One region of the Psychrobacillus sp. FJAT-21963 genome, then DNA from elsewhere that is predicted to be linked to it. Evidence: riboswitches for the same ligand, from Rfam matches in the RefSeq annotation. Region 1 holds a riboswitch; each other region holds the start of a gene.
What was found. Region 1 has a riboswitch for S-adenosylmethionine ahead of AN959_RS21545 (hypothetical protein). Riboswitches for the same ligand answer to the same signal wherever they lie in the genome.
Positions count from the first base shown of each region.

Region 2: linked by a shared signal. The riboswitch ahead of AN959_RS12285 (acyl-CoA dehydrogenase family protein) and the one ahead of AN959_RS21545 (hypothetical protein) in region 1 are both predicted to bind S-adenosylmethionine.
Region 3: linked by a shared signal. The riboswitch ahead of AN959_RS07675 (MetQ/NlpA family ABC transporter substrate-binding protein) and the one ahead of AN959_RS21545 (hypothetical protein) in region 1 are both predicted to bind S-adenosylmethionine.

Region 1 covers NZ_LJIY01000005.1:80,513-85,841, reverse strand. Annotated here, with positions in the region: gene AN959_RS12845 (hypothetical protein) at 1-8, shown strand, start outside; gene corA (magnesium/cobalt transporter CorA) at 42-1,004, opposite strand; SAM riboswitch class I at 1,196-1,297, shown strand; gene AN959_RS21545 (hypothetical protein) at 1,675-1,986, shown strand; gene AN959_RS12830 (M55 family metallopeptidase) at 2,461-3,285, shown strand; gene AN959_RS12825 (ABC transporter permease) at 3,301-4,236, shown strand; gene AN959_RS12820 (ABC transporter permease) at 4,236-5,183, shown strand; gene AN959_RS12815 (ABC transporter ATP-binding protein) at 5,190-5,329, shown strand, end outside.
Region 2 covers NZ_LJIY01000004.1:298,445-303,773, reverse strand. Annotated here, with positions in the region: gene AN959_RS12295 (amino acid ABC transporter permease) at 1-506, opposite strand, end outside; gene AN959_RS12290 (transporter substrate-binding domain-containing protein) at 588-1,457, opposite strand; gene AN959_RS12285 (acyl-CoA dehydrogenase family protein) at 1,480-2,646, opposite strand; SAM riboswitch class I at 2,756-2,857, opposite strand; gene AN959_RS12280 (catalase) at 3,039-5,075, shown strand; gene AN959_RS12275 (hypothetical protein) at 5,167-5,329, opposite strand, start outside.
Region 3 covers NZ_LJIY01000002.1:373,945-379,273, forward strand. Annotated here, with positions in the region: gene AN959_RS07670 (methionine ABC transporter ATP-binding protein) at 1-932, opposite strand, end outside; gene AN959_RS07675 (MetQ/NlpA family ABC transporter substrate-binding protein) at 992-1,819, opposite strand; SAM riboswitch class I at 1,913-2,023, opposite strand; gene AN959_RS07680 (PPC domain-containing DNA-binding protein) at 2,174-2,674, shown strand; gene AN959_RS07685 (pyridoxal phosphate-dependent aminotransferase) at 3,029-4,192, opposite strand; gene AN959_RS07690 (carbon-nitrogen family hydrolase) at 4,278-5,063, shown strand; gene AN959_RS07695 (PaaI family thioesterase) at 5,084-5,329, shown strand, end outside.

The sequences.
Region 1 (5,329 bases):
TAAAATAAAAAAGGAGCTGACATTAAGATGTCAGCTCTTTTTTAGTTTTTAAATAGAGAAAACCAGCCTTTAAATTTAAACCAAGCAAGCATGGAAAGAGCAATAACAACGATCAATCCCATCACGACAAAATAACCATATTTCCACTCTAGCTCAGGCATATACGCAAAATTCATTCCGTATACTCCTACGATAAATGTCAATGGTATAAAAACGGTGGATACGATCGTTAAAATCATCATAATCCGATTCATTCGACTAGAGTTAATCGACATATGACTGTCTCTAATATCTGCAGTAAGTTCTCGATTAGATTCAATCATTTCCGTGAGCTTTAGCAAGTGATCATAAATGTCTCCAAAATATGCACGTTCAGAGTGTTGTAAATTTATTCGTTCGGAATTCATAATACGGTACAATAAATCCCGCATAGGTATCACTGTTCTACGTAATCTAAGCAAATCACTACGTAAGTCAAAAACTTGATCTATAGATAAATGTCTCATATCTGAAGAAAGCTTGTCTTCTACTTCATTCAAATAATCCTCAATTTTATAGACGATTGGAAAATAAGCATCCACTACTTTATCGACGATATGATAGGTTGCATGCATCGCCCCACGTTCCCAGCCTTCTGAATTTCGAATAATGCGTTCTCGTGCTTGAGCCAATTCATGCATAGGTGGAAAGTGGAAGGTGACAACATAATCCTTTCCAACAAAAATATCTAGCTCTTCCGCTTCTAACGTTTCTTCATTAATGGTATGTAGAACATAAAAAGCATACCCATCATAATGGTCTAACTTTGGACGTTGAAGTCTTAGTAAACAGTCTTCTATTGCTAGCGGATGGAAATGGAAAAAAGAGCTAAGAAGATTCTCTTCTTCTTGAGAAGGTTCTCCAATATCAATCCAATACCATTCAAACGTTTTATTTTTAATATCATGGAGAGGAAAATCACATATTATTTCGTGATCGGTTGTAATGCCCATCGTTTGAATCATATCAAAACCTCACTTTTACATTGAATGCATGTTGCCATTATCTCATATTCGCATACTTCCATCAAAACACACCTCATAATATTTAACCTATAAATTATTTATAATGACTGGAAAAGTTTGATTAAATAAAAAATAGTATTGACATATATAATTTCTATCTGTATAGTGGGTATTAATCAAATATAACAACTTTCTTATCAAGAGAGGTGGAGGGACTTGGCCCTAGGATACCTCAGCAACAGGCATTTTTGCACTGTGCTAATTCCAAAAGCTTTTAGGCTTGAAGATAAGAAGAGAATAATCACTTTAACGACGTGTAAACCTCTTCTTGTTTCTAAGAAGAGGTTTTATTTGATTTAAAGAGCTATATGGAAAGAGTTTTGGCTTTGGTTTCACCTCGTTCACTTCAGTTACCCATTCGTAAGAAGTGCATCGAGTTAAATATAAAACTTCTTTTTTGAAGATCCCATTTGATCAATAGAGAAAGAAAGTATTTATTTTACACCACACAGAGTTTTGAACTAATCAACCCCCTTGTCTATATACTGGCAAAGGGGTTGATTAGTTATTCGGGTTAATTTTTATTTGCAATTAACTGAGGTGTTTGTCTAGTTTCTATAGCCTGCTTTTGCATTTACTAATATAAGTGCAAGAAGGAGGTGAATTTATCGTGAACCAATATCATCATAGACCTTGTCATTCATGCCATCAACCTCAAGTATCCCCATGGCAACAACCACCTGCGCAGCCAATTGTATGTCCACCGCAATATCGTGTACGTGATTCCTTTATACCGAGAATGCAACCTGTAATTCATCCAATCGTTAATGTGAATCGCGAGCATATTGTAAATGTTCCACAGCATTACTTTACAGAGACTAATCGAAACGTAGTTGTGAATCCACCCCTACAAGCATACCCATATCCGCAAGGAGGATTCCAACAAGCATTCCAACGTCCTTTCTTCGGTCCTCGTTACTAAGGATATTATTGTTTTAACTGCGACGACCAAGTGAAACGGCGCAGGAGCAACGAACTTAACTGCGACGAGTAGCTACCGCAACGCAGGAGCAACGAACTTAACTGCGACGAGTAGCTATGCTACGCAGGAGCAACGATCTCAACTGCGACGAGCAAGTGAAACGGCGCAGGAGCAACGATCTCAACTGCGACGAGTAGCTACCGCAACGCAGGAGCAACGATCTTAACTGCGACGAGCAAGTGAAGCGGCGCAGGAGCAAATGCCTTTTTTAAAAGCGCATTTGCTTTTTTTGTGTGTAAAATCCTTAATCTATTACCTTGATTTAAATTTTTTGTTAATGTTCGCATTACTCACCGAATCCGTGTATTTACCAAAAAAAAGGGCATTATAAATATTTAGACATATTGTAATTTTCTATATATTTTGATAAAGTTATATTTATTTTGATGGGTGAAATGATTAAGGGGGATGGAAATGAAGCTTTTTCTTTCAATTGATATGGAAGGAATCACAGGTTTGCCGGATCATACTTTTGTGGACTCCGGTAAGCATAATTATGAACGTGCTCGCCGTATAATGACACAAGAGGCAAATGCAATTGTAGAAGGTGCTCTATCTGTAGGTGTAAAAGAGATTTTAGTTAATGATAGTCACTCTAAAATGAATAATATTTTAGTAGAAGAGTTGCATCCAGAAGCTTCTTTAATAACGGGAGATGTGAAGCCGTTTTCGATGGTGCAGGCATTAGATGAATCTTACCTTGGTGCAGTATTTGCTGGTTATCATTCGAGAGCAGGACAACCTGGAGTAATGAGTCACTCAATGATATTCGGAGTTAGAAATATGTATATAAACGATGTAGAAATTGGTGAACTGGGATTAAATGCTTATGTAGCAGGGCACTTTGGTGTACCAGTTATTATGGTTGCAGGCGATGATGGTGCGTGTAAAGAAGCTGAGGCACTGATTCCTGGAGTTGTCACTGCAGTAGTGAAAGAGTCTATCTCAAGATCAGCGGTTAAGACATTGCATCCACAAAAAGCACATGCACTATTGAGAGAAAAGGTAGCTGTAGCGATTAGTAATAGAGATCAAATCAAACCGCTCACCCCTCCTAAAAATCCAACATTACGTATTGAATTTGTTAATTATGGTCAAGCGGAATGGGCGGCACTTATGCCTGGTTGTGAAATTATAGAAGGAACGACAATAGTTAAGTTCGAGGCAAAAGATATATTAGAAGCATACCGGGCGATGCTTGTAATGGTAGAGCTAGCAATGCAAACGAAATTTTGTTAAGGGGGGAGTTTGCTTATGGCGAAATATATTATTAAACGTTTTATTATGATGATTGCTACGATTCTTATCATTGCTACCGTAACCTTCATATTAATGCATTCGGTTCCAGGGTCTCCATTTGAAGGAGAAAGGACATCTAATCCTACGATTCAAGCAAACTTAGAAAAGTTTTACAAACTTGATGAACCGATGCATGTTCAGTATTTGTATTATTTAAAGTCGATTGTGACATTTGACTTTGGACCATCGATTAAAAAGCCGAATGACTCCGTAAATGAATTACTTGCAAGGGGATTCCCAATATCTTTTGAGTTGGGAATGGTTACGATACTAGTCGCTTTAATATCTGGAATTATCTTAGGGACGCTTGCTGCACTCCGGCACAACGGAATAATTGACTACTTAGCAATGACTTTTGCCGTTGTAGGGATTTCTGTCCCGAATTTCGTGCTAGCAACCTTACTTATTCAACAATTGGCAGTAAACTTGGAGTGGTTTCCAGCGGCTACTTGGAGCAGCCCGATACATATGATATTACCTACTTTAGCTCTTGCAACAGGTCCTACAGCAATAATTGCACGATTAACGAGATCTAGCATGCTCGAAGTATTGACTCAGGACTATATAAAAATGGCCCGGGCAAAAGGTCTTTCACCGGTGAGAATTGTCGTGCGACATGCGTTAAGAAATGCCCTTATGCCGGTTGTAACTATTTTAGGGACAATGCTTGCTGGTATATTAACAGGGACTTTTGTTATTGAGCGGATATTTGCCATTCCAGGAATGGGAAAATACTTCGTAGAGAGTATTAACAACCGAGATTATCCGGTTATTATGGGGTCTACCGTTTTCTATAGTGCGTTTCTCGTATTCATGTTATTTCTTGTAGATATTGTATACGGATTTCTAGATCCACGAATAAAATTACACCGTAAAGAGGGGGATGCGTAATGACAAACCCACAAAATGTGGTTTCCCCACAAAATGTACAGGACGAGTGGTTTAGACCAAAACCAAAAAATCAAGAAAAAGCGGAGGCTGTTGTAAGGCCGTCGTTATCTTATTGGAAAGATGCATGGCGCAGACTCCGAAAAAATAAACTTGCAATGGGCGGGCTAATATTTCTTATTTTACTTACGCTCTTTGCCATATTTGGTCCAATTTTTTCTCCTTATTCAGTAACAGCCACTGATTATCCTAGTCAAAATCAGGCGCCTTCTGCTGCCCATTGGTTTGGCACGGATGAGGCAGGTCGTGATGTATTTACTAGGACATGGTATGGTGCTCGAATCTCTTTATTTGTAGGAGTAATGGCAGCCCTTATCGACTTTTTCATTGGAATTATTTATGGCGGTTTGAGTGGATATAAAGGTGGACGAACGGATGCAGTAATGATGCGTATAGTAGAAGTGCTTTACGGATTGCCGCATTTGTTGGTTGTTATTTTACTAATGGTTGTAATGGGGGCGAGCTTAACCACTATTATTGTTGCACTTACGGTGACAGGGTGGGTAGGTATGGCTCGTATTGTTCGAGGACAGGTACTTCAAATAAAAAACTATGAATTCGTGACCGCCTCCAAATCCTTTGGTGCAAAGACTTCTAGAATTTTACGCAAAAACCTCCTGCCGAACACAATGGGTCCAATTATAGTTCAAATGACGCTTACTGTTCCAAGTGCTATTTTTGCAGAAGCATTTCTAAGCTTTTTAGGATTAGGAATTGCTGCTCCCTTTGCAAGTTGGGGCGTTATGGCAAATGATGCATTGCCTGTAATTTTATCGGGGCACTGGTGGCGTTTATTATTTCCAGCACTTTTCATTTCCCTGACGATGTTTGCTTTTAATGTATTGGGAGATGGTTTACAAGATGCACTTGATCCAAAATTGAGGAGGTAGCTGTAGGTGAATGACATAAAACAAAAAATCTTACAAGTGGATAACTTACAAGTTTCTTTCCGCACTTTTGGAGGGGAAGTAAAGGCCATTAGAGGTGTAAGTTTCGATTTATATAAAGGGGAGACACTTGCAATTGTAGGTGAATC
Region 2 (5,329 bases), on a different contig from region 1:
CCTTCTTGAAGGAGCGCGATCATCCCGTTCCCAAAGTTAGGTAATGCTACAACAAGAGCTTGAGGGAAAATAATACGGCGATATGCTTGAAAGGGACTTAAACCAACGCTAACAGCAGCTTCATATTGACCTTTTTCAATAGACTCATATGCAGAGCGAATAACTTCCGACATAATTGCGGCAAACTGCAAAGTAAATGTAATAACTACAAATACTCCTGTATGAAGGTCCTGCAAATAAATCCCAAAGTTTTCAGCTAATGAAGGTACACCATAATACACTAAAAACAAAAGAACAATAGAAGGTGTACACCTTAAAATAGTTGTATATAAATTAGCTAGTTTTTTCCCTACTTTATTCTTCCCTAGTTTCATTGCTGCAAGGATAAAACCAAAGAAGGTTCCAAAAATAATAGATAATCCAGCTACTAGAAAAGTAACTTTCAAAAACGGAAGCAATGCTGGAAGGGAACTCCATATATAAGAAACATCAAAATATTTTTCCATTTTGCTAAATCTTCCCCCTATGCAAATGGTAAAGGCTGTTGACGTATGCTACGCGCAACAGCCTTCATTGTAATATTGTAATTATCGTTTTACGCTATCCAATACTTCAAATAGGTCTCGACCGTAGAATTCTGTGCTAAGATCGCTAGTTTTCTTTTGTTCTTTTAATTGTTTGATAGCTTTGTCGTATGCATCAGCAAATTCTTGTTCTTTTTTGTTGAATAATGGCCAAGTTTTAATTACTGCGAACTCGTTATAAACAACTTCATCTTTTAAGTTGTAGTATGGACCATCTTCTGCGAGTACTTGTTTTTCAAAGACACCTTCCAATGTAATACCACCATCCACGCGTCCTTCATTCACCCATTGAACTACGTCTACTGTAAACGCATCTCCAGCTTCGAGTTTAACCGGATTGTCTGGATTTTCTTTGTTGTACTCATCAATGATTGTGTATTGTGCATTATTTGCTGCGATTGGAGCTAGTGAAAGTTCTGCTGAAGCAAAATCTTCTAATGATTTAATCTGTTCATTTTCTTTTTTCAGGACTAGACCTGTACTACTTAAACCAAGGAATTCTTGAGGGAAGATAAATTTTGCAGTACGTTCTTCCGTCCAAAATGCATTTTTAACACCTACTTGGTATTTCCCTTGTTCCACTCCAATCAATAAATCATCGCTTGTTGTTCCCACGTATTCAAATTCATATTCAGGTAGAAGCTCATCTACTAACTTCATCACTTCTACATCATAACCTGTCGCATTTCCTTTTTCGTCTTGCCATGAAATTGGTTTAGAAGCTTGGTCGTATGCTACTTTTACTTTACGTACATCTCCGTTACTTTCAGTACTGGTACTTGCGCTTGTATCATCATTTGATCCACATGCTGATAAAATCGTTACGGATGCCAATCCGACTGCTGCTAATTTTAAATACTTTTTAAATTTCATTTTCACCATTCCCCTTATTTAACTAATTATTTTTGATTTTTTCTTCTTCCAATGCAGTTAGTGCTAGTTTTTTAATCGTCATATCATCCATCGGAGGGTTATGTAGTCCGGCTCGAACATCACGATAGTAGCGTTGTAATGGATTGGTTCTTTGCAGACTTTTCGCTCCAACTAACCGCATCGCTTTATCAACGATTGTTATAGCAGAGTTTGTCACAATATGCTTTGCAACACTTACTTCATTTGTCAGTAAATGTCTTGTAGCTTCGTTGTCATAGGAAGAAGCTGCTCCATAAATGACAAATCGTGCTTTCGTAAGCTCTAAATCTATTTCCCCTATGAGCTGTTGAACATTTGGTAACTGTGCAATAGGACCATTCAAACTATTTGGAGAATGCGTATTAGCAAAGTGAACTGCGTAATCGCGAGCAGCTTGTGCAACTCCAAGATAAGTAGCTGGAATATGGAGTAACCAGCCATTTATTTTCCCACCGCTCGCAAACTCTGGAAGTTCAACTAGATCAGATTCATGGACAACTACATTATTTAATAGTAAATCGTTGCTGCTCGTTCCACGCATCGATACGACATCCCATGTTTCTTCGATGGATACCCCATCTAAATTTCTATTGATAAGGAAGAAGCCAACTCTTTCTTTTTCTTCAATCCAAGCAGAAGTTAAAAAATAGGAAAGCACTGGAGAAGCCGTTGTGAAAATTTTTCGACCATTTATTACCCACGTGTCTCCATTTTTTACAGCTGTTGTACCTGGGCGTCCTCCACGGGTGGGGCTGCCTGTTTGCGTCTCACTTGCAGAACGATTTATTAGTGCACCGTTAATAACCTCATTTGCAAAAAAGTCTAATTTATCCTTTTTCCAAAGGCTTTTCTCGTACAACTCACCGACAACCCCTAAACTCCAACCCATAGACAAGGCAGTGTTAGCATCATAGCTTGCAAGTGTTTCTTGCAAAAGAACCATGTCATAAACAGAGAATCCTTCTCCGCCTAACTCTAAAGGTAATGTAAGGCTTGCATAACCAATCCCCACTAAGTCCTTTACATTTTCTAAAGGGAAAATGGAAAGTTCATCAATTTCTGCGGACTTACTTTTAAATTTCTCCTCAAATTGATGCAATTGATCAAGCCATTTTTTTTGTTTTTCAGTTTTGATAAATATATTACTCAACAGTGTTCGTCTCCTTTAATAAGTAACGTACTATTCTTATTGTTAAAGTATGAATTAAATGAAAAAAAATCTCTTTTCAAAACGAAAAGAGTTTCATGTATATTATGTACACTTATCTCTCAAGACGTTTCTTGCTGGATGTAGCACCATGCCATAATTAGCGGTTGCTGAAGCATCATAGGGCCAGTCCCTCTGCTTCTCTTGATAAGTAATATGGAGTTGTTGAAATGAGTTTACTACGTTAATTGAGTGAAGTCAATGCTAAATTATACAAAACAGATAGGAATTAATATATTTTGTGAATATTTTATTCAACTTAAACAAAAGATGTTTCTTCATCATTTTATGGGGAACTGTATGTATGTGATGAATTTAATAGAGGAGGAATAAGCTTGGATAAAAAAGTAAATGAGAACAGTAAAAATGAACAATTAGAACAGTTTCGTGTAGATGATAAAGATAAGTCTCTTACTACGAACCATGGATTAAAAGTTTCAGAGGATGAATTTTCTTTAAAAGCAGGCGAACGTGGTCCTACTCTCTTAGAGGATTTTCATTTTCGTGAAAAAATGACCCATTTTGATCATGAACGGATTCCAGAGCGAATAGTTCATGCTCGTGGCTATGCTGCACATGGAGTATTTGAATTATATGAATCCTTACAACCTTATACAAAAGCGAAATTCTTGCAAACACCTGGTGAGAAAACACCGGTTTTTGTAAGGTTTTCGACCGTAGCTGGATCTCGTGGATCGGGTGAGCTTGCTCGTGATGCACGTGGTTTTGCTACTAAGTTTTATACAGAAGAGGGAAATTACGATTTAGTAGGAAACAATATTCCTGTATTTTTTATCCAAGATGCCATTAAGTTTCCTGATTTAATACATGCGTTAAAACCAGAACCGCATAACGAGATTCCACAAGCTGCAACTGCACATGATACTTTTTGGGACTTCATCGCAAACAATCAAGAGTCAGCTCATATGATTATGTGGGCGATGTCGGATAGAGCCATTCCTCGCAGTTTCCGAATGATGGAAGGGTTTGGCGTAAATACATTCCGATTTGTAAATGAAGAAGGAAAGTCCCATTTTGTAAAATTCCACTGGAAGCCAGTACTAGGTGTACATTCAGTCGTATGGGACGAAGCGCAAAAGATAAATGGGAAAGATCCTGACTTCCATCGTCGTGATTTATATGAGTCAATTGAAAATGGAAACTATCCAGAGTACGAATTTGGCGTACAGTTAATTGCGGAGGAAGACGAATTTAATTTTGATTTTGATATTCTAGATCCGACAAAGATATGGCCAGAGGAAGAAGTACCAGTAAAAATTATTGGTAAAATGACGTTGAATCGCAATGTAGATAATGTATTTGCAGAGACGGAGCAAGTTGCCTTCCATCCTGGTAATGTAGTTCCGGGGATCGACTTTACAAACGATCCACTTCTACAGGGGCGGTTGTTCTCATATACGGATACACAATTGATAAGACTTGGTGGCCCTAACTTTCATGAGCTACCGATTAACCGTCCAGTCTGCCCATTCCATAATAACCAACGAGATGGATATGGTAGACAAACAATTAATGTAGGAAGAGTAAGCTATCATAAGAACTCGTTAGCAGGAAATACTCCAGCTCCTGTAAGTGAAGCGGATGGTGGATATGCACACTATCAGGAGAAAATTGATGCACGCAAGGTACGTGCCCGAAGTGAAAGCTTTAAAGATCATTTTTCTCAAGCTACTCTGTTTTGGAATAGTATGAGTAATCCCGAAAGAATTCATATAATAAATGCATTTAGCTTTGAGCTCGGAAAATGTCTAGAAATATCAGTACGTCAACAAGTATTAGAGATGTTGGCAAACGTTGACTTGGAATTGGCTACGAAAGTAGGAGAAAACCTAGGCTTAGTCGTGCAAGGGAGCGATCTTACAAAGAACAGCAAATCATCTCCAGCATTAAGTCAGCTGAATACAATGATGAAACCCGACACACGTAAAATCGCAGTGTTAGTAGGAGATGGATTTGACGCAAATCTTGCAGCTATTTTAGATAGTTTAAAAGCAAGCGGAACGCAGCCCGAGGTTGTAAGTGATCATGGAGGAGCAGTTGCAGGAGCAGATGGTTCCCTGTTACCTGTAGATCATACTTTCCTAACTGCCGATTCGGTTTTATTTGATGCTGTTTATGTGGTAAGTTCGCAAGGTAAGACGGCCATGTTTAATAAAGAAGCGGCTTATTTCATCAAAGAAGCATATACTCACTATAAACCAATCGGAGCAACATTTGATGGTGATCAGTTGTTAGATGAGCTTAGACTGACAGGACAACTAGGTGTGCTCACAAAAGAAACCGGAAACAGCTTTGTTGAAAGTTTCGTAAATTTAATAGCTAAACACCGTTACTGGGATCGAGCAGTATAAATAAGAAAAGGCAAGTCCATCAATGGGACTTGCCTTTCCAGTTTACCATAGTTTAAGAAAACGGAATGCGACAAAACGAAAATAGATTGGTTTATCGCTTAGCCGTGCGAGGCCAAATGTAATAAGAGATGGAAATGACAAAATCAATGCCAAGCACGATACTCCAAACCTTTAATGTACCTGACAAAGCCTCAGATCTTGAAGGATCATCGATTAAATAAATTAAAACAAGGAGCAATCCTCCGCCAATAATA
Region 3 (5,329 bases), on a different contig from region 1:
AAATGAACGACAATGTTTCCAACGATACCATTTTTTAATTCAATAATATTAGCAGTTAAAATATTTGGCTGAACATTGAATTTTTGGCTAACTTCTGCGAGTAGAGGCTTACCTGTACTTTCTCCAACAAATGTTAAACGTGTAACAGCTCCTGTAACATTTAACTGAGTGATCAATGTAGGAGAGAGATTTCGCTGACTAATTGTACTTAAAAACTTTTTAGTCGTTGGATGACTTGGTTTAGTGAATAGATTAATAGCAGTGTTCTGCTCAACCACTTCTCCATTTTCCATTACATATACATAATCACAAATCTTTTGAATCACATTCATTTCATGCGTGATCAGTAAAATTGTTATTCCTAGTTCTCTATTAATTTTTAATAATAGTTCTAAGATAGAATCGGTTGTTTCAGGATCAAGCGCACTAGTTGCTTCGTCACTTAATAACACTTCCGGTTCTTGCGCAAGAGCACGTGCAATTGCGACTCTTTGCTTTTGACCACCTGATAATTGATTTGGATAGTTATGATGTTTATCTGTCAGCCCTACAATTTCTAAGTATTTGTTTACTCTCGTTTTTACTTCTGTTGGATCATATCCAAGAAGTTTTAGAGGAATGGCTATATTATCGTAAACAGTAGCTGTTTTTAATAAGTTGAATCCTTGGAAAATCATTCCGATTTTATTTCGGACTTCTCTTAGTTTAGGAAGGGGAAGGGAGGTAGCTTCCTTGCCGTTAATGATAACTTTGCCTTGAGTAGGTTTTTCTAGCAGGTTTACGCAACGAATGAGTGTACTCTTTCCGGCCCCGCTGTATCCTATTACTCCATGAATTTCGCCTTTTTTTACATGAATATTGACATTTTTCACTGCTTTTACAATGCCATTCTTGCTGTTAAATTCTTTCGATATATTTTCTAATACAATCATTGTTTGTCTTCCTTTCTAAAGAAAACGTTACCAAGGTCGGTAACGTTTTCGAATATTATCTACTCTTCCCAACTAGGTAATACAGAACCTTGAAATTCTTCTTCGATGAATTTTTTAACTTCTTCTGATTGATATGCTTTTACAAACTTTTGAATCGTTGGGTCGTCTTTATTCTCAGCGCGTACAACAATGTAGTTTACATAAGGTGAATTAGATGACTCTAGTAAAATAGAATCTTCTTTTGGATTAATACCCGCATCTAAAGCAAAGTTAGTGTTGATTGCTGCTGCATCAACTTCGCTTAACTGTTTAGGAATTTGTGCTGCTTCTAGCTCAATGAATTTTAAATTTTTTGGATTTTCTTCTAGATCATAGATGGAAGCAGTTTCTCTTTTATCCTCTTTTATTTTGATTAGTCCATGTTCTTCTAAAATGTATAGTGCACGAGCGCCGTTAGTTGGATCGTTAGGTAAACCAAAAGTTGCTCCGTCTGGAAGATCATCGATTGAGTCAAATTTGTCTGAGTAAACTCCCATAGGATTTAGAATTGTTTTCCCAACAGGTACTAAATCTGTTCCATGGTCTTCATTAAAAGTATTTAAGAAGGGCTCATGCTGATAACTGTTAGCATCTAAGTCTTCTTCAGATAATGCAGTGTTTGGAAGTATGTAATCAGAGAAAACTTTTAATTCAATTTCCAGACCGTCTTTTGCAGCTACTTCTTTTGCAACTTCAACAATTTGTTCATGGGGACCTGCTGTAACCCCTACTACTAATTTTTTCTCATTTAACGCTTCCGTTTTTTCTCCTTCACTAGAGCTATCCCCACATGCTGCAAGTGCTCCAGATAAAAGTACTGTTGATAAAAGTAAACCAAATTTTTTCATTTCTTTTCCTCCTATAATTTATTAGTACTGTTGAATAAATATAAAAAGCCTCTCTTTCACAGAAAGAGAGGCACACAAAAATATGATTGTCCTCTCTTATCTGTCAAAACAAATGTTTTGCAGGATTTAGCACCTTTCTACATAAAAAATGTAGATGGTTGCCGAGCTTCAACGGGCCAGTCCCTCAGCTACTCTTGATAAGAGATAAAAGCTATTTAATTTTTCAGCTATTCCATAAAAGTTAATTTACTATATCAACTTATTAAAGTCAACAAATTTTTTCTAGTTGAAATTTTCAGTCGGATTAGTTTAAAGTTATTATCAATAAATAAATATGCAGGGATGATGAATTTTATGTCTTTAATAAGAGCAAATTATGCCACTGGTCAGTTAGGTAAAACTGTTGGTGCAAGACTAGTTTATGGTACAGATTTACTAGAAGGAATTGAGCAATTATGTAAAGTAAATTGTATTGAATATGCAACAATTATAAGCTGTTTTGGAAGTTTTCAACGAAGTGGTTTTGTTTATCTTGTTCCGAATAAAAACTCTAAAATTGGTGTTGGATATAACGACCTTATAGTAAAAGAGGGACCAATAGAATTTTTACAGGGGACAGGTGTTGTATGTAAAAGGGAAGGGGAATACGAAACTCATTTTCACGGATCCATGTGTGACCAACATGGCAACATTTTTGGAGGTCATTTTATCAAAGGAGAAAACCCTGTTATTACGGTTGATGTAGTTTTAGCTGAAGTTACTGGAATGGAGTTTCATCGTAAGTTTGATGAGGAAACAGGAGCAAACCAATTTTATCCAGTGGATTCTAATAAAACTTCAACAAATAAACTGTAATAAAAAAACCGATTTACAAAAGTAAATCGGTCGGGTAGGTTGTAGACAAAAAGAAGTTTGCTAACTCTAGTTCGTTATTATGATTTTAAGTCGTCTGTACTACTCAAAATTATTCTTTCTAAGTAAATAGAAGATAATATGGTAGCATTTATTGGTTTGGAAAAGCGTCCGCTCGACTCCTGCGGGAAAGCGAGACAGATGAGACCCCGCACGTAGCGAGAGCTGCGGAGGAGGCTCGGCGCTCGCCCGCGGAAAGCGAGCGGTAAGCTTTAAGAAAACCTAATTTATCCTTTATAATAATAATTCGAGTTATTCTACAATCTGAGCAATTTACAAAAGTAAATCGATATTGTATTAAAATAGATTTAGTTTTTCAATACGATTTATAGCTTCTACCAATCGAACTTCATCCACTAATAACCCAACACGGACATAGCCTTCGCCAAAGGATCCGAAACCATCTCCAGGAGCTACAGCTACATCGGCTTTTTCTAAAAGTAAGTCTGCAAATTCTTGACTTGTGTAACCTTTTACAACTGGTAACCATGCAAAAAAGGAGCCTTTTGGTGCTTTGACATTCCATCCTATTCTTGAGCAAGCATTTACTAATGCATTTCTTCTACCTTCATACAAAGAAACAAGTTCATCGACACATTCCTGGCTCTCATTGAGTGCAGCAGCGGCAGCAGTTTGGATTGCGGGGAACAGACTAACAAATAAATGATCTTGAATAATATTGATCGCTTCAATTATTTTTGGGTTTCCAACTGCGAAGCCAACCCTCCAACCCGCCATATTATAAGTTTTGGAAAGGGTATACATCTCTATACCTACATCTTTTGCACCTTTAACCTGTAAAAAGCTGATTGGTTTTTGACCGTCAAAACCAATTCCTCCATAGGCAAAGTCGTGAACAATCGCTATATCTGCTTCTTTTGCAAGTGCAACAGTCTCTTCAAAAAAATCCTTTGTTGCAGTTGCCCCAGTAGGATTGTTTGGATAATTTAAGTACATTAACTTCGCATCTTCTTTTTGTATTTCTGTTAATTTACTGTAATCAGGAAGAAAGTTGTTTTCTTCTAGTAAAGGCATTGTTTCAAATCGAACACTTGCTAGCCCCACACCTGATAAGTAATCTGGATAACCTGGATCTGGTAAGAGCATTAGTTCATTTTCGTTCATCATTGCTAATGGTAATTCAACTAGACCAATCTTCGTTCCGAACATTATTGCAACTTCGGTATATGGATCTATTTCTACATTGTACTCGCGTTTATAAAAGTCTGCAGCTGCTTGTTTTAACTCATTTATTCCTCGAAAAGGGGAGTATTTGTGTGATAAAGGATTTGTTGCTGCATCTTGCAATGCTCTAACTATATGTTCAGGAGTAGGTTGATCTGGATTGCCCTGGCCTAAGTTTATGACATCTCTTCCTTCTGACACAGCTAATGCTACTTTTTGAACAAGTGTTGCAAAAAATTGAGTAGGTAAATTTTTTAGTCGATTTGAAAATTCCATGTGTGATACCTCTTTTTCTAAATAGTTGCATAGATTAGACAAATCTTATAATCTTTTTAGTATTATGTCTATAGGTGGTGGCGAAATGAAAGTTGCATGTGTTCAATTAGATATTGCGTTTGGAGCGCCAAAAGAAAATTTTTTGAAGGTTGAAGAAAAAGTAAGAGAAGCAGCCTCTTTAGGAGCTAAAATTGTTGTATTACCAGAGATGTGGAATACAGGGTATGATTTAAAGAGATTAATAGAAATCGCGGACTTGGAAGGCGAAACTACGAAAAAATTATTTTCTCGATTGTCCAAAGAATTAAACATTCATATAGTTGGGGGATCTGTTTCTACCAAAAAAGGGGAGCAGTTTTACAATACAATGTACGTTACAAATTCTCATGGAGAGATAATTTCTGAATATAACAAGGCACACCTATTTAAATTAATGGATGAACACCATTATTTGGAAGAAGGTAATGAAAAGAATCTATTTACATTAGATGGTGTCAAAATGGGTGGAATTATTTGTTATGATTTACGCTTCCCTGAATGGACACGAGCTCATGCATTAAGTGGTGCAAAGGTAATGTTTATTCCAGCTCAATGGCCAGATGCACGAATTGATCACTGGAAAATATTGTTGCAGGCAAGAGCTATTGAAAATCAAATTTTTATTGTTGCTGTAAACCGTGTAGGAAGTGATCCAAACAATTCATTTAATGGTAATTCGATGGTAATAGCCCCTTGGGGAGAATTATTGTGGGTAGGCGAAAATGAAGAAAAGGTTAAACTAGTGGATATTGATATAAATGAAATTGAAGATGTTCGAAAAAGAATTCCTATATTTCAAGATAGAAGAGAAGTATTATATAAGTATCTTTAAAAACAAGGGGGATTTGAGAGATGGAAGAAAATATTCGCGCTATTCAGGATGACTATCCAGATGATTTTGCTTGGTGTTATGGGTGTGGTAGATTAAACGAAGACGGGTATCATTTACGAACGTACTGGAATGGGGACCAGACGGAAACTGTATATGAGCCAAGAGAAGAACATATTGCAATACCTGGATTTGTGTACGGAGGATTAATTGGTGCACTAGTAGATTGCCATGGGACAGGATCAGCATCTCTTGCTTTACATCGGAAG